2 linked regions of the Streptosporangium sp. NBC_01755 genome follow. The protein of the gene in region 1 interacts with the protein of each later gene in a pairwise test. Links are inferred from orthologs where the notes say so. Each region holds a gene or a part of one and is shown in the gene's direction. Other genes may lie near its edges.

Region 1 (14,535 bases):
TGGAGAAGGAGCGCGAACCGATGGAACAGATCCAATGGTGGCAGGGGAACCTGCCCGCGGAGCCGGACGGCTTCATCGGCCGGGAAAGCGAGGTGCGGCGGTTGCTGAAGCTGCTGGCCGACACACCGCTGACCACGGTCACCGGTGTCGGAGGCATCGGCAAGTCACGGATCGCGATGAGGGCCGCGCGCCGATGGCACGAGCACCACCCGGACGGCACGTGGCTGGTGGAGCTGTCCGGCGAGCGCAACGGCGATCTGCTCGCCCACACGGTCGCGGCGGTCCTCGGCCTCCCCGAGCGGTCCGCGCGTCCGCAGGACGAGACGCTCGTCGAGTTTCTCGCGAGCCGGAGGCTCCTGCTGCTTCTCGACGGCTGCGAGCACCTCCTGCCCGCCTGCCGCGACCTCGTCGCCCAGATCCTGGCGGCGGCGCCGGGGGTACGGATCATCGCGACCTCCCGTCGGCCGCTCGGGCTGCCACAGGAGGCGCTGCTGCCCGTCGAGCCCTTCGACGCGCCATGGCCGCAGGAGGAGGGGATGGCTACGAGCGACGCGCTCCGCCTCTTCCTCGACCGGGTCGCCCGCGTGGCACCCGGTCTGGAGATGACCGAGACCGGTATGGCGGCCGCGGCCAGGATCTGCCGGCGGCTGGACGGTGTCCCGCTCGCCGTCGAGCTGGCCGCCGGATGGCTGGGGGAGCTGCCGGTGGAGCGACTCGCCGACCACCTGGAGGGCCGGTTCGAGACCCCGCCCGACAGCCGGGCGCCGGTTCCCCGCCACCAGACCGTACGCGCCGCGATCAGGTGGAGCCACGAGCTCTGCGGCCCCGGGGAACGCCTGCTCTGGGCCAGGCTCTCGGTCTTCGCGGGAAACTTCGACATGGCCGCCGCCGAGCGGGTGTGCGGCGACGAGCACCTGGGTGACGTACCGGACCTGCTGGAAAGCCTGGTGAGGAGGTTCCTCCTGGTCCGGGTTCCCGGCGGCTACCGCCAGCCGGCCACGGTCAGGGAGTACGGCGGGGAGCGGCTCGCGCTGCTCGGGGACGAGGCCGGGCCGACGCGGCGGCACCGCCGGCACTACCTCGACCTGGCGCGCAGGGCCGAGGCCGACTGGTACGGCCCCGGGCAGGAGGAGTGGGCCGCCAGGCTCGCCTTCTCCATGACCGAGCTGCGCCTCGCCCTCGACCCCGCCTCCCCGGTGTCCATCGAGCTCGCCGGCACGCTCTGGATCCTCTGGTTCTGCCTGGGCCGGTTGAACGAGGGCCGCTACCACATGGCACGCGCGATCGACGCGGCTCCTGTCACCGACCCCCACCTGCCCAGACTTCTGTGGGCCGACGGCTGCGTGGCCATCGCCGGGGGCGAGCTGGAGCTGGGGCGTCGCAGGGCCGAGGCGGCGCTCGCCGCGGCCCTCGACTGGGGCGACTACGCGGCGGCCGGGCACGCCCAGCTCCGGCTGGCCAGCCGTTCCCTGTGCGCGGGCGCCCTCGACGAGGTCGAGCCGTGCGTCGAGCGGGTGCGCGAGTACTTCCGCAGGGCGGAGGCCGCCACGGTCAGCGAGCCCTTCGCCCTGGTGACCGCGGCGATGGCGGTCACCTGGCGCGGCGAGTTCGACAGGGCCGTCTCCGTGCTCAAGGAGGTGCAGCGGCTCTGCGACGCGCGCGGCGAGCGCTGGGCCCGCTCCTGCGGCGACTACGTCCTGTCCATCGCCCAACTGGGCCTCGGCCACCTGGCCGAGGCGGCGGAGGCGGCCCGGCAGTCGCTCGACGTCAAGTGGCGCCTGCGCGACGCCACCGGCGTGGCGCAGGCCGTCGACCAGCTCGCGGTGATCGCCGCGATCGAGGGCGACGGCTGCCGCACGGCCAGGCTCCAGGGGGCGGGAGTACGGCTGTGGGCCACCTTCGGACTGCGGGGCTTCGGCTCGGCGGGCATGTCCGAGCCGAGAACCGTCGCCGAGCGGACGGCCAGGCAACTGCTCGGTGACGAGACCTACGACGCGATCTTCGCCGAAGGCTACGAGGCCGACCCGGACGCGGCGGTCGCCTACGCCCTCCGTGGATCCCGGCCCCACACGGCCTGACCTACCTGCCCCGGGGCGGAGGCGAGGTCGAGGCCCGCCCTCGCGCGGCCGGTCCCACCCTCATCTGGCAGCGCGGGCGGGTCGGCCTGCGGCTGGAGGGGGCCGGGGACATCGGCCGAGCCCTGGAGATCGCGCGCTCAGTCCGCTGAGGCCAGCCAGTCGTCGATCTCCTGGAGGACCTTCTTGCGCACCGCCTCCGGCGCCGCCGACGCCCGTACCGACTGGCGGGCCAGTTCGGCCAGTTCCGGGTCGGAGAAGCCGTACACCTGCCTGGCGAGCTCGTACTGGGGCAGCAGCCTGGCGCCGAACAGCAGCGGGTCGTCGGCGCCCAGCGCAATCGGCACCCCCGCCTCGAACAGGCGCCGCAGCGGCACGTCCTCGGCCCGCTCGGCCACCCCGAGGCCGACGTTGGAGGTCGGGCAGACCTCGCAGGTGATCTGCCGGGCGGCGAGGCGCTCCATGAGCCGCGGCGACTCGGCCGCCCGTACCCCGTGCCCGACCCGGTCGGCCTCCAGCACATCGACGCACTCGGCCACGCTGGCCGCGCCCAGCAGTTCCCCGCCGTGCGGCACGGCCAGCAGTCCCGCCCGCTTGGCCAGCCGGAAGGCTCCGTCGAAGTCGCGGGCCCGGCCGCGCCGCTCGTCGTTGGAGAGCCCGAACCCGACCACACCCTGGTCCATGTAGTGCGTGGCGAGGCGGGCGAGCGTCTTGGCGTCGAGGGGGTGGCGGGTACGGTTGGCGGCCACCACGACCGCGATCCCTATTCCCGCGTGCTCCGCGGCCCTGCGCGTCGCGTCGAGCATCAACTCCATGGCCGAGGTGAGCCCGCCGAACCTCGACGCGTACCCGGACGGGTCGATCTGGATCTCCAGCCAGGCCGACCCCTCGGCCGCCTCGTCCTCGGCCGCCTCGCGCAGCAGCCGGTAGACGTCGCTTTCCCGCTGCAGGACGGAGCGCGCGATGTCGTACAGCCGCTGGAAGCGGAACCAGCCCCGCTCGTCCGTCGCGCGCAGCCGGGGTGGCCAGTCCTCCTCAAGCGCGTCGGGAAGGTGCAGACCGTGTTCGTGGGCGAGCTCGACGAGGGTCGAGTGCCGCATGGAACCGGTGAAGTGCAGGTGCAGGTGCGCCTTGGGCAGTTCGCTGAGGGGACGTGGCATTTCAATATGGTGCCGTACCTCCGACGGCCCCGGCGTTTTTTGGTGTCGACCTGACGGTCGGCCCGCGTGGCGGAGAGGACTAAAGGGGACCTATACGACAAAAGGCGACGAGGAGGTTATTCCGGGACGAGTATGGTCGGTTTCCGGAAGTGCCCGCCCATGTCGTATCCCCCGTTATATCGAGGAAATCTAGGAAACGGGCTTTCAACGGACCATGTCTCCGTGCGACGGTGGACGCACACGTTGTCAGGACGCTGGGGCTGCCATGAAAGCGGACGTCTTCGTCGTCGGCAGGGAGACCGAACTCGCCGACGTCTCCGCACTGCTCGAAAGGGTGCGGCACGTCACGCTGACCGGTCCCGCCGGAGTCGGGAAGACCTGCGTCGCCCTGCGGCTGGCCCGTACCCTCGAACCCCGGTTCCCGGACGGTGTCCACATCGTGGAGCTGTCGGAGGCGCCCACCGACCTCGACTCCCTGGCCGAGACGTTCGCCGACGCGATCGGCGTCCGCCGGAGGCCGGACGTTCCCGCGCTGCGGGCACTGGTCGACGAGCTCGTCACGCGCCGGATCCTGCTCGTCCTCGACACCTGTGACCGCGTCGTCGGCGTCACCGGCATCCTGGTCGGCCTGCTGTTGCGCTCGGCCGAGGGACTACGTGTCCTGGCCACCAGCAGGCAGCGGCTGGGCCTGCCCGGCGAGCACCTCTACCCGGTCGGCGGCCTGCCCGACACCGACGCCGTCAGCCTGATCACCACCCTCACCGGTGACATGATCGGCGGCCCCGACGCGGCCGAGCTCTGCGGGCGCCTCGACAACCTGCCGCTGGCGATCCGGCTCGCCGTGGCCGGAGGCGGCCCCGGTGCCCTCGACGGGCTCGTCACCTTCGACGGCCGCCCGCTCTCCACGGCCGGGCTCGCCGCCTTCGACGGCCGCGTGGCCTCACCCGACGAGCTCACAGCCGCCTTCGAGGGCGCTTCGATGCTCACGGCAGGTCGCGAGACCCACGGCGAAGGGCCCGACGCGGAACCGCACCGGCTCCCCTCCGCTCCCCGGCGGCACACTTCCATGCGCGTCGCCCTCGGCTGGAGCCACGAACTCTGCACCCCGCCGGAGCGCCTCCTGTGGGCGCGGGCCTCGGTCTTCGCCGGCACCTTCGACATCGAAGCCGCGGAGGAGGTCTGCGCCGGCGGCGCCCTGGCCGCCAAGGACATCCTCGACGGGCTGCTGGGGCTGCTCGACAAGTCCGTCCTCGTCCGCGAGGAAGGGGAGAGCGGGGTCCGCTACCGCCTGCTCAACACGGTCCGCGAGTTCGGCCTGGCCTGGCTCGACCGGCTCGGCGAGACCGAGGAGATCCAGCGCCGCCACCGTGATCACTTCCTCGCCCTGTCCGCCCGCGCCGAGATGAGCTGGCAGGGCCGCCAGCTGGAGTGGTACCACAGGCTGGTCCTCGAATGCGGCAACATGCGCGGCGCCATCGAATACTGCTACTCCCGGCCGAGCGAGTACCGCCGGGGTCTCGACCTGGTCGGCAACCTGTGGTTCCTGTGGGCGTGCTGCGGCATGCAGGCACCCGGCGACGACCTCCTCCAGCGCGGCCTCGACCTCGACCGCACAGTCAGTCCCGAGAGGGTCAAGGCGCTCTGGGTGCACGCCTGGGTCTCGATCCAGCGCGGTGACCTCGAACGCGCCGAGCGCATCCTCAGCGAGTGCGCGGCCGAGGACGCCAACGGCTTCGCCACGGCCTACGTCAGCCAGTTCCAGGCGCACCTGGCCGTCGTCAGGGGCGATGTGGGCGAGGCCCTGCGGCTCATCAGGCACGCCCGGGTGCGCCACCGCTCCACCGGCAACGTCTTCCCCGGCTTCCTGCCCACCTACACGGTGGTCGCCACCGCGATGATGCTCGCCGGCCACCACGACCAGGCCGTGTCCATCCTGCGAGAGGGGCGTGAGCTCTGCGAGTCCTGCGGCGACTACTGGACCCTCATCCGCCTCGACCTCCTCCTGGGCCAGGCCGAACACCTCCTCGGCAACACCGTCTCCGCCGCGGAGTCCGCCCGCGGCTCCCTGCGCGGAGGCCGCCTGTTCGGCGACACGATCTCGCTGATGGAGGCGCTGGAGGTGTTCGTCGTGATCGCCGAGTCATCCGCCGACGACACCTTCGCCGCCACCATGTTCGGGGCCTCCCGCGCAGCCTGGAAGAGTGCCGGGGTCCCGCCCAGCCGCTCACCCATGATCGCGAGCCTGCTCCGCACGTCCGAGCTGAGGCTGCGCGGGCGCCTGGGCAGGGCGGAGTTCGACCGGTTGGAGGAGCAAGGAGGTTCGATCAGCCTGCGCGATGCCGTGGAACACGCACTCCAGGGGAACCTCTCTTGACGCCGCGCGGCAACCTGCCGGTCGCGATGAACAGCTTCTTCGGACGCGCCGCCGAGCTCGACGAGATCACGAAACTCCTCACCGGAACGCGCCTGCTCACCCTGCACGGCGCCGGGGGCGTCGGCAAGACGCGCCTCGCCCTGCAGGCGGCGCGGCGCGTCCGCGACGACTACCCCGACGGCGTCTGGGTGGCCGAACTCTCCGCGGAGACGGACGGCGACCTGCTCGCCGGCAGCGTCGCCGGGATGTTCGGCCTGCACGCGCGGGCCGGACGCCCGGTCCTGGACTCCCTCGTCGAGTTCCTCGCCGACCGGCGGCTCCTGCTCGTCCTCGACACCTGCGAGCACCTCGTCGGCCCCTGCGCCGCCATGGTCACGGCCATCCTGGCCGGCGCGCCCGACGTCTGGATCATCGTGACCAGCCGCCAGGAGCTCTGCCTGCCGCGCGAGGTCGTCATGGTCGTCGAGCCCTTCCCCGTTCCCCCGCCCGAGGCACCCGACCTCGCGGGGTACGACGTGATGAGCCTCTTCCTGGACCGCGCGACGGCCGTCGCCCCCGGGCTGCGCACGGACGAGCGGGCCATGATGGCCGTCGCCAGGCTCTGCCGGAGGCTCGACGGCGTCCCGCTCGCCATCGAGATGGCGGCCAGTCACGCGCGGGGCCTGTCGGCGATCCAGCTCGCCGACCAGCTCGAAGACCGCTTCAAGCTGCCGGCCGACGGCGGGGGACTCCTCGTCCGCCACCACACGCTGCGCACCGCGGCCGGCTGGAGCCACGAGCTCTGCACCCCCGCGGAACGCCTGCTCTGGGCCCGCCTGTCGGTCTTCGCGGGCACCTTCGACGAGGAGTCGGCACGCGGCGTCTGCGAGGACGAGCGCCTGCCCGACGTGGCCGGCGTGCTCGCCGTACTCGTGGCCAAGTCCGTCGTCGCCCGCGTGGATGATCGATACCGCCTGTTCGACACCGTCAGGGACTACGGGCGCGACTGGCTCGACAAGCTGGGCGAGGGCGCCCTGATGAGGCGCCGCCACCGTGACCACTACCTGGCCACCGCCCGCCGCATGGACGCCCAGTGGTGCGGCCCTCGCCAGCTCGAATGGGCACGCTGGGCGCGCGGGGAACTGCCCAACATCCGCGCGGCACTCGACCGCTGCCTCGCGGGCGGCGACCACCGCACCGCCCTGGAACTGGCCGGATCCCTGTGGGTTCTCTGGTGTCACCTGGGCCTCGTCCGAGAGGGCCGCCACTACCTCGACCGCGCGCTGGCCGCCGTCCCCGCCCCGGACCGAGCCAGGTCCAGACCGCTCTGGGTCGCCGCCCACCTCGCGCTCCTCCAGGGCGACATACCCCTGGCGCGCGAGCGGGCCACGGAAAGCGTCCAGAGCGCCCGGCGGCACGGCGACGGCGACAGCGAGGCCCACGCCCACCTTCGCCTCGCCGGGGCCTGCCTGCTCACCGGCGACCTGGAGGGCGCGCGGACGTACGCGCTGCGCGGAGCAGCCGGGTTACGGCAGACCGAGCCCGGCTCGTCAGGCCTGTTCTCCGTCCCCCTCCTCCTGGCCATGGCCGCCACCTTCGGCGGTGACTTCGACAAGGCGGTGGAGATCCTGTGCGAGACGCGCCGTCACTGCGAGGCGCGTGGAGAACTCTCCCAGCGGGCCCTGGGCGACTACATCGGCTCCCTGGCCCTCCTGGGCCGGGGGGAGGTCGCGGAGGCCTCAGACGCGGCCAGGGCGGCGCTGGAGGTCAAGTGGCGGCTGCGGGACGTGGTCGGCGGCGTGCTCGTCATCGACCAGCTCGCCCGGATCGCCGCCGCCGCCGGTGACGGCTCCCGTGCCGCCTGGCTCCTCGGCGCCGCGCAGCGCATCTGGATCACCTTCGGGCTGCCCGGTCTCGGGGCCGACACCATGACCGGACTCCGCGAGGCCGCCGCGACCCGCGCCGAGGCCCTGATCGGAGAGACCGCCTACGCGCGGGCCTTCGCGGAGGGGACGGCCTCCCACTTCGAGGCCGCGGTGACCTACGCCCTGCGCGACTGAGCCGCACTCATCCGGCGAGCAGGGAGGCCGCACGCCTCCGGCGAGTACGAAGGCCGCACGCCCGCCGCCCCGCCGGTCGAGGCCCGGCCCCGGCGGGGCGGCGGCGCATCACCCGTCTCCCGCCTCGGGCGGAGACGCTCAGCGGGCCTGGCCGAGGAACTTGACGATGCGGCTCACACCCTCGACCAGGTCGTCGTCGCCGAGCGCGTAGGACAGGCGGAAGTAACCCGGGGTGCCGAACGCCTCACCGGGGACGACCGCCACCTCGGCCTCCTCCAGGATGAGCTCGGCCAGCTCGGCGGAGGTCGCCGGACGGCGGCCGTCGAAGTCCTTGCCCAGCAGCTCCTTGACCGACGGGTAGGCGTAGAAGGCTCCCTTCGGCTCGGGGCAGAACACGCCCGGAATCTCGTTGAGCATCCGGAGCATGGTCTGGCGGCGGCGGTCGAAGGCCTCACGCATCTGGGCCACGGCCGACAGGTCGCCGCTGACGGCGGCCAGCGCGGCGATCTGGGCGACGTTGGAGACGTTGGAGGTGGCGTGCGACTGCAGGTTGGTCGCGGCCTTGACGACGTCCTTGGGGCCGATCAGCCAGCCCACCCGCCAGCCGGTCATCGCGTAGGTCTTGGCGACGCCGTTGAGGACCACGACCTTGTCGCCCAGCTCGGGGACCACGGTGGCGATGCTCGCGAACGTCGCGTCGCCGTAGGTCAGGTGCTCGTAGATCTCGTCCGTGACGACCCACAGGTCGTGCTCGACGGCCCAGCGGCCGATCTGGGCGACCTGCTCGGGGGAGTATACCGCGCCGGTCGGGTTGGACGGGGAGACGAACAGCAGGACCTTGGTCCGGTCGGTGCGCGCCGCCTCCAGCTGCTCCACGCTCGCCAGGTAGCCGGTGGTCTCATCGGTCACCACGTCGACCTGGACGCCGCCGGCCAGCTTGATCGCCTCGGGGTAGGTGGTCCAGTAGGGGGCGACGACCAGCACCTCGTCACCCGGGTCGAGCAGCGTGGCGAACGCCTCGTAGACGGCCTGCTTGCCGCCGTTGGTGACCAGGACCTGGGCCGCGTCGACCCGGTAGCCGGAATCGCGGAGCGTCTTGTCGGCGATGGCCTGCTTCAGCTCGGGAAGGCCGCCGGCCGGCGTGTACTTGTGGAACCTGGGGTTCCGGCACGCCTCGACGGCGGCCTCGACGATGTAGCCGGGGGTGGCGAAGTCCGGCTCGCCGGCGCCGAAGCCGATGACCGGGCGGCCTGCCGCCTTCATCGCCTTGGCCTTGGCGTCCACGGCGAGCGTGGCGGACTCGGAGATCGCGGAGATGCGGGTTGAGATGCGAGGACGGGTCATACCTCCATGGTTACAGACCTGTGCCGCTGTTCCCGCCGGGTATCCATCATGCGGACGGCCCCTCCCGGAGGTCGCACGCGCGCGTGGAGGAATTCGCTGAGCTGGGCGATCATCCTCCGGTTCGACGTGGTGAGCAATCACACGTAGACTCCGGCATGTTCTTTCCGCCGCATGCGTGAACCGGCGGTCAAGACCGTGAGCCGCGGACAAACTTCGGTCCAACCGATGTATGGTGGTTCATGTCTTAGGGCACTAGCGCAATTGGTAGCGCACCGGTCTCCAAAACCGGCGGTTGGGGGTTCGAGTCCCTCGTGCCCTGCGAGGAGCGGTCCGCGCATCTGGCGTCTAGCGCGCCGCTGATATGCGTTGGACTCGATGGATTCAGGTGAGGACTGTGGCGATCGACACGCGCGGCGAAACCGCAGACAAGCCGAGCGGTGAGAAGAAGGCGAAGCGCACTTCTCCCGCCCTTTTCTATCGGCAGGTTGTCGCCGAGTTGCGTAAGGTCATCTGGCCTACGCGCAAAGACCTCATTTCGTACACCATCATCGTCCTGGTCTTCGTTCTGATCATGGTCGGGATCGTGTCGGCTTTGGACGCGCTGTTCACCGAGGGCGTGCTGAGAATCTTCGGCGGAGCCTGAGCCGCGGTCTCCGGCGGGCGGGCCGCCCTAGGGACGAGTCCATCAGCCATCGACGAAAAGAGAAAGAGCACCGTGTCCGAGTCTGCACAGTCGGCCGGCGAGCCCCGCGAAGAGCGCGAGGAGGAGCTGGAGAAGGCCGTGGACGTCACCGAGGATTCGCTTGACGAGTCCGCCGGGCAGGATGTCGACGCCGAAACCGACGCCGACGCCGAAACCGAGGCCGAGCAGGCCCCGACCGGCGCCGTCGACGAAGACGGTGACGTCCTTCCCGACGTCGACCCGGTCGAGGAGTTCAAGCGGCACCTGCGGGGTCTGTACGGCGAGTGGTACGTCATCCACTCCTACGCCGGCTACGAGAACCGCGTGAAGTCCAACATCGAGACCCGCACGCAGTCCCTCAACATGGAGGACTACATCTTCCAGGTCGAGGTGCCCACCCACCACGTGACCGAGATCAAGAGCGGCAAGCGCCAGCTGGTCAAGGAGCGGGTGCTGCCCGGTTATGTGCTGGTCCGGATGGAGCTCACCGACGAGTCCTGGTCCGCGGTGCGTAACACGCCCGGCGTGACCGGCTTTGTCGGCCTTTCTAACAAGCCGAGCCCGCTGAGCCTCGAAGAGGTCGCCAAGCTGCTCGCGCCGGAGCCGTCGGAAGAGGTCAAGAAGTCGACCGCGAAGGCCTCCGCCGCGACCGTCGACTTCGAGATCGGTGAGTCCGTCACCGTCATGGACGGCCCGTTCGCCACGCTGCCCGCCACGGTCAGCGAGATCAGCGCCGAGTCGCAGAAGCTCAAGGTGCTCGTGTCGATCTTCGGTCGCGAGACCCCGGTCGAGCTCTCGTTCAACCAGGTCTCGAAGATCTAGGCCGGTCGCGTAGACTTCGTCAGTCTGCCCCGCGGTCGCGGGGATGTTCCGTCCATCACGCCGGTCAAGTGCAGTTGCCGTGGTGGGCCCCGTGGTCACGGGGTTTTCAGGAACACCGTTCAGAGAAGAAGGACCCGGAGAGAAGCATGCCTCCTAAGAAGAAATTCGCCGCGCTGGTCAAGGTTCAGCTCCCCGCCGGCCAGGCCACGCCCGCGCCGCCGGTCGGTACCGCCCTCGGTCCGCACGGCGTCAACATCATGGACTTCGTGAAGCAGTACAACGCTGCCACCGAGGCTCAGCGCGGCAACATCATCCCCGTTGAGATCACCATCTACGAGGACCGCAGCTTCACCTTCGTCACGAAGACGCCTCCGGCGCCCGAGCTGATCAAGAAGGCCGCCGGTGTCGCGAAGGGTTCGGCCGTCCCGCAGAAGGACAAGGTCGGCAAGCTCACCAAGGAGCAGCTGCGCCAGATCGCCGAGACCAAGATGCAGGACCTCAACGCCAACGACATCGAGGCGGCCGAGAAGATCATCGCCGGCACCGCCCGGTCGATGGGTATCACGATCGCCGACTAGTCACACCCGCCGTACGGACCCGGCGGCGATCTCACGGCGGTGAACCGCATCCGCGAGATCGAACAGGGGCCGGCGGCGAACGCGATCTCGATCGCGTCAGACCACCAAACGTTGAAGTAAGTGGAGGGGCCGGCGCAGGCCCGTACCACGGACACTCGGATCCACAGGAGTGAGCAAGTGAAGCGCAGCAAGGGATTCCGCGCCGCAGCGGCGCAGGTCGACCGCGAGACCCTGTACAGCCCGGCCCAGGCGGCCAAGCTGGCCAAGGAGACCAACGTCGCCAAGTTCGACGCCACCGTCGAGGTGGCTCTGCGGCTGGGTGTCGACCCCCGCAAGGCCGACCAGATGGTCCGCGGCACCGTCAACCTCCCGCACGGCACCGGCAAGACCGCCCGGGTCCTGGTCTTCGCGACCGGTGACCGTGCCGAGGAGGCCCGCGCCGCGGGTGCCGACATCGTCGGTGCCGACGAGCTGATCGACGAGGTCGCCAAGGGCCGCCTCGACTTCGACGCCGTCGTCGCCACCCCGGACCTCATGGGCAAGGTCGGTCGCCTGGGCCGCGTGCTCGGCCCGCGTGGCCTGATGCCGAACCCCAAGACCGGCACCGTGACCCCGGCCGTCGGCAAAGCCGTCACCGACATCAAGGGCGGCAAGATCGAGTTCCGTGTCGACCGGCACGCGAACCTGCACTTCATCATCGGCAAGGTGTCCTTCGGCGAGCGCCAGCTCATCGAGAACTACGCCGCCGCCCTCGAAGAGGTGATCCGTCTCAAGCCGTCCGCGGCCAAGGGACGCTACGTCAAGAAGGTCGTCTTCTCCACGTCCATGGGCCCCGGCATCCAGGTCGACCCCAACCAGACGCGGGCGCTGACCGCCGAGCTCGACGCCTGATAGCAGACGTTTTTCGCGGAGGGCCTCAACCGAATGGCCATTCGGTTGAGGCCCTTCTTCGTTCTTCCGAAGGAAGCGCCCGGCTTTTCCGACGCGTAGTGTCGTAGTCAGGATCATCGGGGGAACGAAAGGATGAAGACGAAATGCGCCGATTGGCTCCGGCAGTGGCACTGGGAGCGGCCGCGCTCGTCGCGGTCGCGGGATGCGGTGCACAGGGCACCGGCTCCCTCGGAAACGTCAAACTCGCCGCGGCCGACGCGGTGCAGCAGAGCGCGCAGAAGGCCGAGGAGGTCACCTCCTACTCCGCGGACCTGGTTCTCGACGCGAGTGGCGGCGAGAAGGGCGCGAGCAAGATCCAGGGCAGCATGCTCTACCAGAGCAAGCCCCAGCTGGCGACGGACATCAAGCTCGACACGGTCACCTTCGGCGGCCAGAACGTGCCCGGCGGGGCGCGGGCCATCCTGTCGGGTGAGACGGTCTATGTGAAGTCCGAGCTTCTGGGCAGGTTCGCCGGCGTCACCAAGCCATGGGTCAAGGTGTCGCTCAGCGAGCTCGACACCAAGGGGCAGGCCGGGGTCAGGGAGTTCATGGACCAGGCCCGGCAGTTCGACCTGGCCGGCACCGTCAAGCTGCTGACCGCCTCGAAGGACGTCAAGGCGGTCGGCACCGAGACGGTCGGCGGGGTCGACACGACCCACTACAGCGGCACCTTCCCGGTGGCCGAGGCCGCACAGCTGCTCGACCCGGCCAAGCGCGAGAACCTCCAGGAGGAGTTCTCACGGGTCAAGAACGTGAAGTTCGACCTCTGGGCCGACGCCCAGAGTCTGCCCCGCAAGGTCACGCTCGGTGGTTCCGAGCGGGATGTGACGTTCAACCTGACGGCGTTCTTCAAGGGCTTCAACGAGCCCGTCGAGATCACCGCGCCGCCCGCCGACCAGGTGGGCGACCTGCCCGAGCAGCGCGGCGGAAACTGAGGTTTCCCCGAGATCCGCACCCCCCGCCCGCACGGGCGGGGGGTGCGAGCCTTTTTCTCACCGGCGGGGGCGACGGGACCGGTTTCCGGGTCTGATTTGGCATTCGCGGGCGGTAGGCCGTACGCTATCAACGCCGAAGACCGCCGGTCGTCGTCAGGTCGCATGGCCTGATGACCTAAGGATCCACGTCAGTGGACGGCCCGCGTAGGTGTGATGTGAGTTTTCATCTGGATTAACCTCCTCATGTGAGCCCCGTGCGCCTGCGCCGGGGCTTGTCTGTTTTTCATGGGCCTTTACCCCGGCGGCACATCTGGAAGGAGGCCCATGGCGAAGGCAGAAAAGGCAACGGCTGTCGCTGAGCTGAAGAGCAGCTTCGACGGCTCCAATGCTGCCGTTCTGACCGAATACCGCGGTCTCACCGTCGCCCAGCTCAAGCAGCTGCGCGTTTCTCTCGGTGAGAATGCGAAGTTCGCCGTGGTGAAGAACACGCTGACCAAGATCGCGGCCACTGAGGCCGGGTTCAACCAGCTCAACGACCTGCTCGCGGGTCCGTCGGCGATCGCGTTCGTCAACGGCGACGTGGTCGAGGCTGCCAAGAGTCTGCGTGACTTCGCCAAGGCCAATCCCCTCCTGGTCATCAAGGGCGGTGTCGTCGACGGCAGGTCGATGACGCCGGACGAGATCACCAAGCTTGCCGACCTCGAGTCGCGTGAGGTTCTCCTCGCGAAGCTGGCCGGTGCCATGAAGGCGAAGCAGGGCCACGCGGCCGCCGTCTTCAACGCGCTGCCCACCAACATGGCTCAGCTGGCCGAGGCACTGCGCGCCAAGCGCGAAGGCGCCGGCGAGTAGGTCCGCGCAGGCGGTCACAGGGGATTAACGCAACCGCGGTCCCAACTTTCCTTAGTAGTCAGATCCGTATGGAGGAACCATCATGGCGAAGCTCAGCACCGACGAGCTGCTCGACGCTTTCAAGGAGATGACTCTCCTTGAGCTGTCCGACTTCGTGAAGCTCTTCGAGGAGACCTTCGACGTCAAGGCCGCCGCCCCGGTCGCCGTCGCCGCCGCTGCCGCCCCCGGTGCGGCCGCTGCCGAAGAGGTCGAGGAGCAGGACGAGTTCGACGTCGTCCTCGAGGCCGCCGGCGAAAAGAAGATCCAGGTCATCAAGGAGATCCGCGCCCTGACGAGCCTGGGCCTCAAGGAGGCCAAGGACCTCGTTGACGGCGCTCCCAAGTCCGTCTTCGACGGCAAGGTCAACAAGGAGCAGGCCGAGAAGGCCAAGGCCGCCCTTGAGGGTGCCGGCGCGAAGGTCACCGTCAAGTAGTTCGTCTTACCGGAAAGAGCGGGTCCACCTGGTGCCGGTGGCCCGCTCTTTTTGTGTGCCCTCTGTTGGATGCGATGTCTTATAAGCGTGGCACAACGATCGAAGGAAGCCGGCGGGCGGGTAGCGGGCGCCCTGTCGCCCACCGCGCGGGACGGAGCTCTGGGGGAAATGGCCCGGGGCAGGTGCGCGAAGGCCGTTATGCGGATCTGTGCGGCGGGTTATGATCCGGCGATCGGGGAGCATACCGTCCCGGTGGCGGGAAAGCCGCGCTCACC
Region 2 (14,721 bases), 2.3 Mb from region 1 along the record:
GCCCGCCCCGCAGGCGACCCCGAGGTGCAGGCGGTGCACTTCTTGAAGATCGTGCAGCGGGCCGGAGGGCTGCGCAGGGGCGATCTGCTCGCCCTCGACCTGGAGACCAACGACCACCTGCCCGCCGCCAGGGTGGCGCGGTTCGCCCGCAGCTGGTGCCAGGCGGTCATCGCGCTGGCCGGGGTGAAGCCGGTGATCTACACGTTCCAGGCGTTCGCGCAGAACGGCAACTGCGCCGGGCTGGATGCCTACCCGCTGTGGATCGCCGCGCCCGACCAGCCCCGGGGCAGGCCGCAGGTGCCCAGGCCGTGGCAGAGGTGGACCATCCACCAGCACTCGCAGAAGCCGCTGGATCGCAACGTCTTCCGCGGCACCAGGGCCGAGCTGACCTCGCTGGGCTACCGCCGGAGCCGCGACGCCTGAGAAATCGCGTCGCCGACACCGGTAGCATCGATTTCGGACCATCCATCGACGTCTCCCAGGGAGCAACCGTGTCGGCCGTGCCAGAAATTCGTATCACCCTCGCCGGAGCCGCGCGTGTGGTGGCGAAAGGCACGACGTACGGGGAGGTGCTGGAGGCGGACGGCCGCTCCGTGGTCGCCGCCCGCGCGGGCGGCGAACTGAAGGACCTCGCGGCCCCGGTGGCCGAGGGCGACGTGATCGAGCCGGTCCCGGCGGCCGGCCCCGACGGGCGTGCCATCGTCCGCCACTCCACCGCGCACGTCATGGCCCAGGCCGTCCAGGAGATCTTCCCCGAGGCCAGGCTGGGCATCGGCCCGCCGGTCGAGAACGGTTTCTACTATGACTTCGACGTCAAGAACCCGTTCACCCCCGACGACCTCAAGCGCATCGAGAAGCGGATGCGCGAGATCGTCAAGCAGGGGCAGCTCTTCTCCCGCAGGCCAGTCTCCGACGACCAGGCGGCCGAGGAACTCGCCGCCGAGCCGTACAAGCTGGAGCTGATCGGTCTCAAGGGCGGGGCCGCCGACGAGGAGAGCGTCGAGGTGGGCGGTGCGGAGCTGACCATCTACGACAACCTCGACCCCAAGACCGGCGAGCTGTGCTGGAAGGACCTGTGCCGCGGTCCCCACGTGCCGACCACCCGGTCCATCCCGGCGTTCAAGCTGATGCGCACCGGCGGCGCCTACTGGCGGGGCAGCGAGAAGAACCCGCAGCTCCAGCGGATCTACGGCACCGCCTGGGAGTCGCGCGAGAAGCAGGACGAATACCTCGACCGCCTGGCGGAGGCCGAGAAGCGCGACCACCGCAAGCTGGGCGCCGAGCTCGACCTGTTCTCCTTCCCCGACGAGCTGGGCTCCGGCCTGCCGGTCTTCCATCCCAAGGGCGGCGTGATCCGCCGCGTCATGGAGGACTACTCGCGCAAGCGGCACGAGGAGGCGGGCTACTCCTTCGTCAACACCCCGCACATCACCAAGAGCAAGCTCTACGAGATCTCCGGCCACCTCGACTGGTACAAGGACGGGATGTTCCCGGCCATGGAGCTGGAGGGGGCGGAGTACTACCTCAAGCCGATGAACTGCCCGATGCACAACCTGATCTTCAGGTCCCGCGGGCGTTCCTACCGGGAGCTGCCGCTGCGGCTGTTCGAGTTCGGCACGGTCTACCGCTACGAGAAGTCCGGCGTCATCCACGGTCTGACCCGGGTGCGCGGCATGACGCAGGACGACGCGCACATCTACTGCACTCACGAGCAGATGCGCGACGAGCTCAAGTCGCTGCTGCGCTTCGTGCTCGACCTGCTCCGCGACTACGGGCTCGACGACTTCTACCTGGAGCTGTCGACCAAGGACCCGGAGAAGTTCGTCGGCTCCGACGAGGTGTGGGAGGAGGCGACCGAGACGCTGCGCGAGGTCGCCGAGTCCGAGAAGCTGGAGCTCGTCCTCGACCCCGGCGGCGCCGCCTTCTACGGTCCGAAGATCTCCGTGCAGACCCGCGACGCCATCGGCCGCACCTGGCAGATGTCGACCATCCAGCTGGACTTCAACCTGCCCGAGCTCTTCGAGCTCGAGTACCAGGCCGCCGACGGCACCCGCCAGCGTCCCGTCAAGATCCACCGGGCGCTGTTCGGCTCGATCGAGCGCTTCTTCGGCGTCCTGGTCGAGCACTACGCGGGCGCGTTCCCCCCCTGGCTCGCCCCGGTTCAGGTGGTCGGCATCCCGATCTCCGAGGCACACGTGCCCTATCTTCAGGACGTCGCCAAGAAGGCACGCGAGCGGGGTATCAGGATCGAGGTCGACGCCTCCGACGACCGGATGCAGAAGAAGATCCGCAACGCGCAGAAGTCCAAGGTGCCCTTCATGCTGCTGGCGGGCGACGACGACATCGCCAACGGTGCCGTCTCCTTCCGCTTCCGCAACGGTGAGCAGAAGAACGGGGTCCCGGTCGACGAGGCGATCGCCGAGATCGTCGACGTGATCGAGCGCCGCCTCCAGGTCTGAATCCCCTCCAGGGCGTCCAGGTCTGAATCCCATCCAGAGTGTCCGGGGCCGGCTCCTCGCGGGGAGCCGGCCCCGCTCCTTTACGGGGTCCGGCCCTGTGGGGGAGCGCGGCGGGTGGCCTGAGTCGCCTCGCCGCGTCCGGAGGTCTTCGTGTTCCTACTCGTGTCTCGCGGGCTCGGCGGGTGCCTCAGGCCGGGTCTCGCCCGGCATGCGGACGTCCTCCACGTCGACGTTGACCTCGACGACCCGCATGCCGAGCATCCGGCTGATGGTCCGGGCCACGTTGGTCTTCACCTCGTTGGCCACGTCCATCACCACGTGCCCGTACTCCGCCACGATCGACACGTCCACCGCGGCCGTACGGTCCTGCACGTGGGCGCTGACGCCCCGGGGGCCGCGCCTGGCACCGGTGCCGGCCCGTTCACGCACCGGCTCCACCGCGCGGGGCGCGTCGCCTCCCAGTTCGGCGACGCCCGTGACCTCAAGGGTGGCTCGGTCGGCTCCTCGACGGAGACGTCGATCATGGGTACTCCTCGGCTGTCGGTGGTCATGCTGGGGGGATTCTGCCGGAAATTTGCGGCATTCGTCCGTTAATACGGTGAGACAGGGGTCGGAATCCCGTCCAGCCGCCGGATCCCGGCCGGTTCCGGTGCCCCGGCGGGGGAGGTGCCAGACCGAAGGGATCGGCTTGGCAATATGCTGGCGACCATGAGCAACGAGCCGGAGGCGCAGTACGGAGCGGGAACACCGGACGCGTTCCAGAGACTCTGGACTCCTCACCGGATGGCCTACATCAAGGGGGCCAGCAAACCGACGGGTTCGGGGCCCGAGGACGGCTGCCCGTTCTGCGAGATCCCCCGGATGAGCGACGAGGACGGCCTGATCGTCGCCCGAGGTGACGCGGTCTTCGCGCTGCTCAACCTTTACCCGTACACCTCCGGCCACCTAATGGTCTGCCCCTACCGTCACGTGCCGGACTACGCGGACCTGGACGAGGCCGAGACCACCGAGCTCGCCGACTTCACCAAACGGGCACTGGTCGCCCTGCGCAAGGCCGGCGGCGCGCAGGGTTTCAACGTGGGCATGAACCTGGGCGGTGTGGCGGGCGCCGGAATCGCCGCCCACCTTCACCAGCACGTGGTGCCCCGCTGGGGCGGCGACACCAACTTCATGCCCGTCGTCGGCCAGACCAGGGTGCTTCCTCAGTTGCTGCGTGACACCAGGGAACTGCTCGCCGGCTCCTGGCCCGCCTCGTCGTAGCGTGAGGCTCCGCCGCCCAGGGTCCTGATGCCCGCCGACAGCGTCAGCGGCACGGCGAGCGCCAGCGCCATGGAGAGCACCGCGGCGCCCGAGTCGTTGACCAGCATGCCGACCACCCCGCTGACCAGGGTGCCGATCAGCCCGGCCCGCAGCGCGGGGGAGTGGGCGAACGCGGCGGGCAGCACTCCGGCGGTCGCCTGCTCCGGCCGTAGCAGCGCGTAGACGAGGAACGCCGTCGCAGCGATCACGACCGGCATCAGGTTGGGGCTGAGCAGGGTGCCCAGCATCGCGCCGAGCTTGCGGCCGATCACCTCGGTGGCCTCGCCGGTGAACACCTGGCCGACGAAGCGCCCCAGATGCGTCTGGAAACCCGGCGGGCGCAGGTAGTCGAGGTAGGCGATGCCCATCACGGTGACACCGCCCGCCACGCAGAACGCGCCCAGTTTGACGATCGAGACCCGCCTGCCCGCGATCAGCAACGCGGTCACCGCGATGCCCGGCACGAACGCGATCACGCCGCCGAAGTCGCTGCCCACGCCCGGCCAGCCGCCCAGGATCATCGCGAAGCCGCCCAGCACCGCCACGGCGGTGACCGCCGCACCCGTGTGGCCTCCTCGCATCAGCCGGTGCGCGATCGCGGCGGCCAGCAGCAGCACCGAGGTGGCGAAGAGCGCGAAGGGGATGTTACCCAGGCCGTAGTAGCGGGCCCCGACCACGGCGCTGTAGCCCATCACGCTGTTGAGCTGCAGGTTCGTCCCGGTCAGCAGGTCGCCCGCGAGTACCGCCGCGGTCACCCCCGCCACCACCGTCAGCGGTCCGAGCGGCGCCCGGCGCCATGGCCCCGCCAGTGCCGTCGCCGCCAGCAGCAGCGCGCATCCGGCGATCCCGCCGACCAGCGCGAGCACCGGCGTCTGCGCGCCCTGCCAGGGGGTGAGGTTCACCAGGTACGTCGAGGTGGGCAGCGAGGCCAGTGCCACCGCGGCCACGCGCACGTGCCGTAGTGCCCGCCTGCGGCGCAGCAGCAGGAATGCCGTCAGGTAGAAGGCGACCTGCAGCACGGCGACCGAGGTGAAGAAGATCCCGCCCACGTTCCTGATCGTCTGCCCGGCCACGTCGGCCTTCATCAGCTCGGCCCGCGCGGCCTCGGTGGTGCCGGTGCGCCTCTCGCTCGCCTTCCAGGGGACCCCGACCACGCTCGGCGGCACCTCGACGCCGGTCAGGGAGAGCATCGTCGCGGTGACGTCCGGCAGGATCGTGATGTCGTCGCGGTGGGTGGAGGCCGCTCCCAGGAAGCGGCCGGAGGCGTTTTCACCGCGCATCATGGCGACCCGCAGGTGTGGATTGCCGCCGTGGTCGGACAGCCCCGCCAGCAGCACGCTCGCGTCCTTGGGCAGCACGCTCAGCACCGCTCCGGCCTTGGCGTCGGCCAGGCGCAGCGCCGCCGCCCGCTGCTGCGGGGTGAGCCGCTCCTCGGCCCCGGGCAGCCGTCCACCGGTGATGTAGGGCCTGACCAGGTCGTCGACGTCGACGGCGATTACGCGGCACCTGGTGAGCACGCCCGAGCGGATCTGCGCGGCGGAGGGAGCGTACAGGTCGACCCTGCCCGATCTGTCGGCCAGTGCCAGCGCGGCCCCGGGGCCGATCGCCAGCGTGCACTCCCCGGCGGCGTGCACGGCCTCGCCGAGGGCACCGGCGTTGCGCTGCCCGGCGACGTCGCGCAGGTATCCGTAGCCGGAGATGACCGCGCCCCTTCTGTCGGCCTCGGGCAGCGGGGGGAGCCCGCAACCGTAGCCGACCGCGGACCTCACCCCGGCCGAGACCGTCAGCCACCCGTCATAGGGACAGGTCACCCGGCCCACCGCGCGGACCGACAGTGAGCCGATCGCGCTCTGCCCGGCCAGCCGCCACAGATTCGGGGTGCCGCCGGGACTGAGATCGCTCCACTGCAGGCCGGGAATGCCGATCAGCACCACCCGTCCGTCCACCTGTGTGGCGGACTGCGCGACACTCGGCCACAGCAAGCCCAGGACCAGCGCAAACGCGAAAAGCGTCCGCTTCACCGACGACCTCCCCTTTAGCTTCTGCCAGGTGCCTCGCACCGTAGGGGAAGATCGTGTCACGGGTCCAGCGGATCCGGGGGCCGACGGAGGGTACGGCGAGCCTCGCGGGTCGCGCGGGGGGCTCACCGCCTCGCCTCGCCTCGCCCGTCCCGCGGCCCGCCGACGCCCTCGCGGCCGCGTGTCCGAGAGGGCGTAGGCGTGGCTCGAGGTCAGCTCCCGGCGGGCGCGCTCTCGTTCTGCAGGCGGTCCAGGGCGGTGACCAGGTAGGTGCCGCCGCCCGTCGCGGTGAAGGTCTGGCGGTCGCCGTCCACCGCGGGCACGACCGCGACCAGGTTTCTGGCGTCGGCGGTGGCGCACTCACCGGGCTTGCCGGAGGCGATCCGGTAGACCGCGTACGAGCGGGCCTCCGGGGAACTCTTCCAGCTGAGCGAGGTGCCCTGGAGCCGCACGTCGGCGGGCTTGGCCGGGGCCTGCCCGCCGCGGTCCTTCATCAGCGGCAGCAGCGCCGGGCGCGAGTAGTTGCTCTTGACGATGCGGTCCAGCACACCCAGGGGGTTGGTGGACAGCTGCTTGGCGCTGAAGTAGACGTCGCCCAGGACCTGCTTGTGCTTGCGGTTCCGGGTGAGATGGGAGGGCAGCTCGCCGGGATTGGTCCATGCGGGGGTGTCGGTGGCGCCGACCCGGTACAGGGCCTGGCCGATGTAGAGGTGCACGTCGGTGCCCTTGACCTCGTTCGCCCACCAGGGCATCAGCACGTCGTAGTCGGCGACCTTGAAACCGCGTGGCCAGTACAGCTGCGGCATGACGTAGTCGACGGTGCCCTTGCGGATCCAGTGGCGGGCGTCTGCGTAGATGGAGTCGTACGCCGACATGCCGCCGGTGGCCGAGCCGGTGGAATCCTCGGACTTGTTGCGCCAGATCCCAAACGGGCTGACGCCGAACTTCACGCTGTTCCTGACCTCGTGCACCGCCTTGTCGACCTGTGCGATCAGCTTGTTGACGTTGGCGCGGCGCCAGTCGGCGAGCTTGGCGCCCTTGCCGTACTTGGCGAAGGCGGCGTCGTCGGCGAACTTCGCGTTCCCGGAGGGGTAGGGGTAGAAGTAGTCGTCGAAGTGGACCCCGTCGACGTCGTAGCGGGTCACCACGTCCTTGACGACCTTGGTGACGTGGTCGCGGACCGCGGGCAGGCCGGGGTTGTAGTAGGCCAGATCACCATGCCTGACGATCCAGTCGGGGTGGACCCGGGCGGGGTGGTTCGCGGGCAGCCTGGACAGATCGCCGTCGGCGGAGGCGCGGTAGGGGTTGAACCACGCGTGGAACTCCAGGCCGCGGCGGTGGGCCTCGGCGACGAGGAAGGACAGCGGGTCCCAGCCGGGGTCCTTGCCCGCGGTTCCGGTCAGATACTGCGACCACGGCTCAAGGTCCGACCTGTACAGCGCGTCGGAGGCCGGGCGGATCTGGACGAACACCGCGTTGAACCGCCGCTTGACCGCATTGTCGAGGATCTTGACGTACTCCGCCTGCTGCCGGGCGGCGGACAGGCCGGGCCGCGAGGGCCAGTCGATGTTCTTGACCGTGGCGATCCACACCCCGCGCAGCTGTCGCTTGGGATATCTCACATCCACCGGGCAGCGCGCCGAGGTGGAGGTCGTCGCGCCCGCCGTTTCGGCCGAGACCGCCGAGCTCTTGGCGGCCTTGGGCCGGGCGGGCGCGGTGTCGGGGCCGAAGGTGTACGCGGCACCCGTGGTCAGAACGGCGAGGGCGGCAGCGGCCAGAAGAGGGCGTCCGTTTCGCATGGTTCCCAAGTCTGGCACCTGGACCGGTGTGCTCCGACCGAAAAAAAGAAATCACTTCGTGATGACTTTGTTACGCAAGTGTGTACTGGGAGGCGTGTGCCCGATGGGGTGCGTCGCACCCGATGGCGACGTGCCACGGGCACACGCCTCATCGCCCTGTCAGCCGGTGACTTTCTCCACCAGGTGTGACGGGAGCGGCTCGTAGCGGAGGAAGACCCGCTGGAACGTCCCCGTGCCGTGTGACATGGATCTCAGATCGATCGAGTATCGGGTGATCTCCAGTTCGGGCACCTCGGCCCTGACCAGGGTACGTCCCACCCCCACCGGCTCCGTGCCGAGCACGCGGCCCCTGCGCGAGGACAGGTCGGACATCACCGCGCCCACATGGTCGTCGGAGACCAGCACGGACACCTCGTCGACAGGTTCGAGCAGCAGGATGGGCACCTTGGCCGCGGCCTCCTTCAGCGCGAGCGCCCCGGCGATCTGGAAGGCCATGTCGGAGGAGTCGACCGAGTGGGCCTTGCCGTCGTACAGCGTCACCCGCATGTCCACCATGGGGTAGCCGGCGAGGACCCCGCGCTGCATCTGGGTGCGTACGCCCTTCTCCACCGAGGGGATGAACTGGCGCGGCACCACGCCACCGACGATCTTGTCCACGAACTCGAAGCCGCCGCCGGACGGCAGGGGCTCGACCTCCAGGTGGCAGACGGCGAACTGGCCGTGGCCGCCGGTCTGCTTGACGTTGCGGCCCAGGGCCTGGCAGCTGCCGCCGAAGGTCTCCCTGAGCGGCACCCGCAACTCGATCTTCTCCACCTCCACGCCGTGCCGCCTGCTCAGCCGATCCAGCAGCACGTCGGTGTGGGCCTCGCCCATGCACCACAGCACGAGCTGGCAGGTCTCGGGGTTGTTCTCCAACCGGAGCGTGGGGTCCTCGGCGACCAGCCGCTGCAGCGCCTGGCCCAGCTTGTCGTCATCGGCCTTGGACCTGGGCTGGATCGCCACGGGCAGCAGCGGCTCCGGCATCGTCCAGGCCGTCATCAGCAGCGGGTTCTCCCGGTCCGACAGGGTGTCGCCGGTCTCCGCGCGCGACAGCTTGGCCACCGCCGCGATGTCCCCGGCCACGCACTTGGCGGTCGTCCGCTGGAGCTTGCCCAGCGGTGAGGAGAGCGCTCCGATGCGCTCGTCCACGTCGTGGTCCTCGTGCCCGCGGTCGGCGAGACCGTGCCCCGAGACGTGCACCGTCATGTCGGGGCGCAGCGTGCCGGAGAAGACCCGCACCAGGCTGATCCTGCCCACATACGGATCACTGGTCGTCTTGACGATCTCCGCGACCAGCGGCCCGTCGGGGTCACAGGTGATGCCGGCGACGGGCCGGCCGTCGATCGAGGTGATCTCCGGCATCGGGTGCTCGGGTGGCGAGGGGAAACCCTGGGTGATGAGTTCCAGGACCTCCAGCGCGCCCACGCCGGTCCCCGCGGCCAGCACCGGGTAGAAGCCGCCGCGCGCGACGGCCTTCTCCAGGTCCCCGATGAGGGCCTTGGTGTCGATCTCCTCGCCGGAGAGGTAACGGTCCATCAGGGACTCGTCCTCGCTCTCCTGGATGACGCCCTCGATCAGGGCGCCGCGGTGGGTCTCGATCTGGTCGGCGTAGGCCGGGCCGGGGGAGTTCTCCGTCCTGGTGCCGGTCGCGTAGTTGTAGAACTTCTGGCTCATCAGCCCGATCAGGCCGTTCACCCTGCCGTTGGTCACCACCGGCAGGTACAGCGGTGAGACGCCGTCGCCGAAGGCCTCCTGGCAGGCGGCGAGGACTTCCTCGAAGTCCGCCCGCTGGTGGTCGATCTTGGTGATCACGACCGCGCGGGGCATCCCGACGACCGCGCACTCCTCCCAGAGCATCCTGGTCAGGCCGTCCACGCCCTCGGCGGCCGAGACGACGAACAGCGCCGCGTCGGCTGCGCGCAACCCGGCGCGCAGGTCGCCGACGAAGTCGGCGTAGCCGGGCGTGTCCAGCAGGTTGATCTTGATGTCATTGTGGATCACAGGGGCCACGGTGAGGTTCACCGAGCGCTGCTGGCGCATCTCGACCTCGTCGAAGTCGCTGACCGTGGTGCCGTCCTCGACCCTGCCGGGCCGCTGGACGGTCCTGGTCGCGGCCAGCAGCGCCTCCACGAGCGTTGTCTTCCCGGCGCCGGAATGGCCGACCAGCACGACGTTTCTTATCTTGTCCGGCTGATCGGCCGTGGGTGCCCTCCCCGCGGCTCCCGCTGTTCCGCCGGTTGCTCTCTCCGCCACATCGCCTCCCGCGTCGTTGCCGAAGGGGCGCGGCCTGGCGGGGCCACACCCCCGGGATCCGCTGCCGCGTCCACACACCGCATGGACGCGGTGTGTTCACCAAATACCCATGTGGCGAATATCACAAGAGGGGTGGAGCGATCCTCTTGCGAGACGGAAGTCTGATCGCTAGACGCCCGAGCCGCCTCCGGTGCCCCCTCGCCGCGCCGAGAACGCCTTGCCGCACGGCTCGTCGATGCGCGCCCGCAGACCGGGTGGCCTACGATCGGAGCGCGATGCTGAAACTTCTGCGCCCCGCCGTCACACGAGTCTTGACCCCGCTGGGCAGGGCACTCACCCGCCACGGGATCAGCCCCAACGCGGTCACCGCGGTGGGCACGCTCGGCACCGTCGCCGCCGCGCTGTTCTTCTACCCCCGGGGCCAGCTGTTCGCGGGCACGGTGGTGATCACTTTCTTCGTGCTGGCCGACCTCCTCGACGGGGTCATGGCCAGGATGACGGGCCCGGGAAGCACCTGGGGCGCCTTCCTCGACTCCACGCTCGACAGGGTCGGCGACGCGGGGATCTTCTCCGGGCTGGTGTTCTGGTTCATCGTGAGCGACCAGTGGACACTGGCGGGGGTCGCGCTGTTCTGCCTCGTCGCCGGAGCGGTGGTGTCCTACGTCAAGGCCAGGGCGGAGGCGCTGGGCATGACATGCGACGTCGGTCTCGCCGAGCGACCGGAGCGCCTGGTGGTGGGCCTGGTCTCGGCCGGCCTCAGCGGCCTCGGCGTGCCGTACATCCTGGCCGTGGGGCTCTGGCTGCTCGCGGTGGCCAGCGCGGTCACGGTCGGCCAGCGCCTGCTGCACGTGCGCCGGCAGGCCGTCTCCGCCTCGCCCCGGACCCTCCGCTGATCGGAAAGATCGATGACAGACAAGCCCTCCTCCCAGGACCGTCTCGTCGCGGCCGCGTTCGGCGCAGGATGGACGATCGTGCCCCGGCTGCCCGAGCGGCTCACCGCCTGGGCCTTCCGCGCCGCCGCCGACCGGCTGTGGAAGCGCCGAGGGAGGTCGGTGCTCAGGCTGGAGGCCAACCTCGCCAGGGTCAAGGGCACCTCGCCGGGCGACCCGGTGATCCGGGAGCTCAGCCGCGACGGCATGCGCTCCTACTTCCGCTACTTCCACGAGGTGTTCCGGCTGCCCTCGATCCCCATCGCCGAGATCGTCTCCCGCATGCACGTGGTCGGGGCGGAGCCCGTCTACGACAACCTCGCCGCGGGGCGCGGCGTGGTCCTCGCCCTGCCGCACATGGGCAACTGGGACCAGGCGGGTGCCTGGTTCGCCGGGACGGGACACCCCTTCACCACGGTCGCGGAAAGACTCAAACCCGAGTCGCTGTTCAACCGCTACACCGCCTTCCGTGAGGGGCTGGGCATGGAGGTGCTGCCGCTCACCGGCGGTGACGGCCACACCTTCGGCACCCTGGCGCAGCGCCTGCGCGCCGGACTCCCGGTCGCCCTGCCCGCCGAGCGCGACCTGACCGCGAACGGTGTCGAGGTGCAGTTCTTCGGCTCGTCCACGCGGATGCCCGCCGGCCCCGGCCTGCTGGCCGTGCACACCGGGGCCGCCCTCATCCCGGCGATCCCCTACTTCGAGGGGACCGGCTGGGGCCTGCAGTTCCACGAGGAGATCGTGATCCCGGCCGAGGGCACCAGGAAGGAGAAGGTGGCCGTCGTCATGCAGAGCCTCGCGAACGTCTTCGAGAAGGGCATCACCGAGCACCCCGAGGACTGGCACATGCTCCAGCGCCTCTGGCTGGAGGACCTGGAGCCCCGGCAATGAGGATCGGCATCGTCTGTCCCTACACATGGGACGTGCCGGGCGGCGTTCAGGTGCACATCCGTGACCTCGCGGAGGCGCTCATGGAGGAGGGCCACCACGTCTCGGTGATCGCCCCTGCCGCGGACAACGCCCCGCTGCCCCCGTACGTGACCTCGGCGGGCCGCGCGATTCCGGTGCCCTTCAACGGGTCGGTGGCCAGGTTGTCGTTCGGGTTCCTGTCGGCGAACCGGGTGCGCCGCTGGGTGCGCGAGGGCGGTTTCGACGTGCTGCACGTGCACGAGCCGGCCATCCCCTCGCTGGGACTGCTCGCCTGCTGGGTGGCCAGGGGGCCGATCGTGGCCACCTTCCACGCCTCGTACGGTAACTCCCGTTCCTTCTCGGTCACGGCCTCTGTGCTCATGAGCGCGCTGGAGAAGATCACCGGCCGGATCGCCGTGTCCGACGCGGCCAGGAAGACCCTGGTCGAGTTCATGGGCGGGGACGCCGTGCTCATCCCCAACGGGGTGACGGTCGGCCGCTACGCCGAGGGCGAGCCGTTGCCCGGCTGGGACGAGGGCGAGGTGATCGGCTTTCTCGGCAGGATGGACGAGCCGCGCAAGGGCCTGCCGGTGTTGCTGGAGGCGTTCGTCCTGCTGGCCGCCGAGCGGCCGGCGCTGAGACTGCTCCTGGCCGGGCCCGGTGACGCCGCCGAGGTGCTGGAGCGCGTCCCGGCCGCCTTCCACGACCGGATCGGCCTGCTCGGCATGGTCAGCGAGGAGGACAAGGTGCGTGCTTACCACACGGTCGACGTCTTCTGCGCGCCCAACCTGGGGGGTGAGAGCTTCGGCATCGTGCTGACCGAGGCGATGTCGGCCGGTGCGGCGATCCTGGCGAGCGACATCCCGGCCTTCCGCAAGGTGCTCGACGACGGCCAGGCGGGAGCACTGTTCGAGACGGGCAACGCCACCTCGCTCGCCCGCCGGGCCGCCGAGCTGCTCGACGATCCCGCGCGCCGGGCCAAGCTGTCGGAGGAGGCCCGCGACGCCGTGCGGAAGTACGACTGGTCGACGGTCGCCCGCGACGTCCTGCGGGTCTACGAGACGGTGGCGAGCACGGCCGGGGTCGAGGAGGACGCTGACGGCACTGACGGTACTGACGGCGCTGGGGGCGCTGGGGGCGCTGGGGGTACGGTGGCGAGCACGACCGCCACCGAGGGGGACGAGACGCTGTGACGACCACGCTGATCCTGGTGGTGGGCGCGATCGTGGTGCTCTGCGCCGTCTACATCTCCTGGCGGGCGGGCAGGCTCGACCGGCTGCACATCCGGCTGGAGCTGGCCCGCGAGTCCCTGGACGCCGCCCTGGTGCGGCGGACCGCCGTCAGCCTGGAGTTGGCCGCCTCCCGGCTGCTGGACCCGGCGACGAGCCTGGTGCTGGCCGCGGCCGCCCACGAGGCCCGCACGGCCGGCCCCGAGGAGCGCGAGCACGCCGAGAGCGACCTGTCTCGCACCCTGCGAGCCGTCGTCGACCAGGAGCGCTTCCGCGACCGGCTGGCCGACACTCCGGCGGGTGCCGACCTGCTGGAGGAGCTGGGGGCCGCGGTGGCCAAGGTCCTCTACTCCCGGCGTTTCTACAACAACGCGGTGGGCGTGACCCGCGCGGCACAGCGCCGCCGGCTGGCCCGCACGCTGCGGCTGGCCGGGCACACCGAGTATCCGGGCTTCTTCGAGATCGACGATGCGCCGCCGAAGGCCCTGGCCGCCGAATAAGCCACACATGACTGGAGTATCTGACAAGTCAGACACCGGTAGGCTCATGGCGGTTCGTGGCCAAGAGGCTGAGTGGCTGACTTGAGGAGATGAGTCGTGCGGGTGTCTCGGATGATCGCCGTCGGGCTGGCGGGAGTCGCGGTCCTCGTGCCGACCGCGGCCTGTTCCTCCGACAAGCCCACGCCGGCGGGCAACCCCGCGGCCGGCGAGCCGAGTGCGGCCCCGACCCCCACACCGGAGCCGACGCATCCCTTCACCGGCCTGCCGGGCGCGGCCCGCAGGCCGGTGATCGCGGCGAAGATCGAGAACACCTCGGCGGGCAAGCCGCAGCTCGGCCTCAAAAGCGCGGACATCGTCTACATCGAGCAGGTCGAGGCGGGTCTGACCCGCCTGATGGCGATCTTCTCCTCCAAGATCCCGGCCAAGATCGGCCCGGTCCGCAGCGCCCGCGTCTCCGACCTGCACATCGTCCCGCAGTTCGGCAAGCCCGCCTTCGCCTACTCGGGCGCGCAGACGAAGATGCTCCCCCTCATCGCCGCGGCGCCGCTGTTCGACGTCTCCGACAGCCGGGTACCGGGCGCCTACTTCCGTCAGCCCGGACGCTTCGCCCCCTACAACCTGTTCGCCAACACCCGGCGGCTGCTGACCGAGGCGCCCAAGGCGAGCAGGGCCAAGGAGATCGGATTCACCTTCGGCGACGCTCCCGAGGGCGGCGTGCCGCGGAAGGCGTACAGCGTGAAGTACCCGGCGGCACGCTTCACCTTCACCTGGTCACAGGCGGCGGGCAAATGGCTGATCTGGCAGGACGGCAAGAGGGACATGGCGGCCGAGGGCGGTCAGCTCGGCGCTCCCACGATCGTCGTGCAGTACACCAAGACGGAGCGCTCGGAGTTTCACGACAAGAACCAGAGCTACACGCCGCTGGTGCACAGCACGGGCAAGGGCAGGGCGGTCGTGCTCCGCGACGGGCAGGCCTTCAAGGCCCGCTGGTCGCGGGCCACGGAGAAGGACGGCACCGTCTTCACCACGGAGGCGGGTGAGCCGATGAACTTCGCCCCCGGTCAGGTCTGGATCGCGCTGGCCTCCGCCAAACCCGTCATTCCCTGACGCGCAAGTCCTACATCATGTCCAAGAAGATCAGCTAAGAGCGACAAGACGGCGTGTAGGGGGCATCCTGCCCAGCGCCTACGATGGAGACGTAGTGGCCGTCCGTCACGGGCGGCCCGTGATCCGCAGCCGTCGTGAGGTAGAGACCGTGTCCAGCAGCACGCCCGAAGTCAGCGATAC

Evidence for each region.
Region 2: the proteins of rplA (region 1) and thrS interact in binary tests that used the Escherichia coli proteins (3 or more experiments, as listed by UniProt). The link is inferred for Streptosporangium sp. NBC_01755 from one-to-one orthologs.

What each region holds. Positions count from the first base shown.
Region 1 is NZ_CP109131.1:4,431,280-4,445,814, forward strand. What follows is about bases 10,320-13,108. They hold rplA (50S ribosomal protein L1), read left to right. Parts: upstream 10,320-11,251; coding sequence 11,252-11,965; downstream 11,966-13,108. Other genes in these bases: nusG (transcription termination/antitermination protein NusG), read left to right, coding at 10,320-10,496; rplK (50S ribosomal protein L11), read left to right, coding at 10,643-11,074; OG884_RS21420 (LppX_LprAFG lipoprotein), read left to right, coding at 12,109-12,939. Outside these bases: OG884_RS21370 (ATP-binding protein), read left to right, coding at 21-2,078; OG884_RS21375 (adenosine deaminase), read right to left, coding at 2,216-3,235; OG884_RS21380 (ATP-binding protein), read left to right, coding at 3,501-5,609; OG884_RS21385 (ATP-binding protein), read left to right, coding at 5,606-7,648; OG884_RS21390 (pyridoxal phosphate-dependent aminotransferase), read right to left, coding at 7,787-8,992; preprotein translocase subunit SecE, read left to right, coding at 9,387-9,635; more of nusG, read left to right, coding at 9,708-10,319; rplJ (50S ribosomal protein L10), read left to right, coding at 13,264-13,788; rplL (50S ribosomal protein L7/L12), read left to right, coding at 13,871-14,260. UniProt on the Escherichia coli protein: One of the primary rRNA binding proteins, it binds very close to the 3'-end of the 23S rRNA. Forms part of the L1 stalk. It is often not seen in high-resolution crystal structures, but can be seen in cryo_EM and 3D reconstruction models.
Region 2 is NZ_CP109131.1:6,723,909-6,738,629, forward strand. Bases 1-2,975 are described here. They hold thrS (threonine--tRNA ligase), read left to right. Parts: upstream 1-491; coding sequence 492-2,459; downstream 2,460-2,975. Other genes in these bases: OG884_RS31085 (glycoside hydrolase family 25 protein), read left to right, coding at 1-423; OG884_RS31095 (Asp23/Gls24 family envelope stress response protein), read right to left, coding at 2,616-2,975. Also shown: more of OG884_RS31095, read right to left, coding at 2,976-3,239; OG884_RS31100 (HIT family protein), read left to right, coding at 3,168-3,719; OG884_RS31105 (hypothetical protein), read right to left, coding at 3,662-5,779; OG884_RS31110 (glycoside hydrolase family 10 protein), read right to left, coding at 5,989-7,575; OG884_RS31115 (elongation factor G-like protein EF-G2), read right to left, coding at 7,735-9,867; pgsA (phosphatidylinositol phosphate synthase), read left to right, coding at 10,143-10,760; OG884_RS31125 (phosphatidylinositol mannoside acyltransferase), read left to right, coding at 10,773-11,687; OG884_RS31130 (glycosyltransferase family 4 protein), read left to right, coding at 11,684-12,898; OG884_RS31135 (hypothetical protein), read left to right, coding at 12,895-13,434; OG884_RS31140 (DUF3048 domain-containing protein), read left to right, coding at 13,531-14,541; pyridoxal 5'-phosphate synthase lyase subunit PdxS, read left to right, coding at 14,690-14,721. UniProt on the Escherichia coli protein: Catalyzes the attachment of threonine to tRNA(Thr) in a two-step reaction: L-threonine is first activated by ATP to form Thr-AMP and then transferred to the acceptor end of tRNA(Thr). The rate-limiting step is amino acid activation in the presence of tRNA.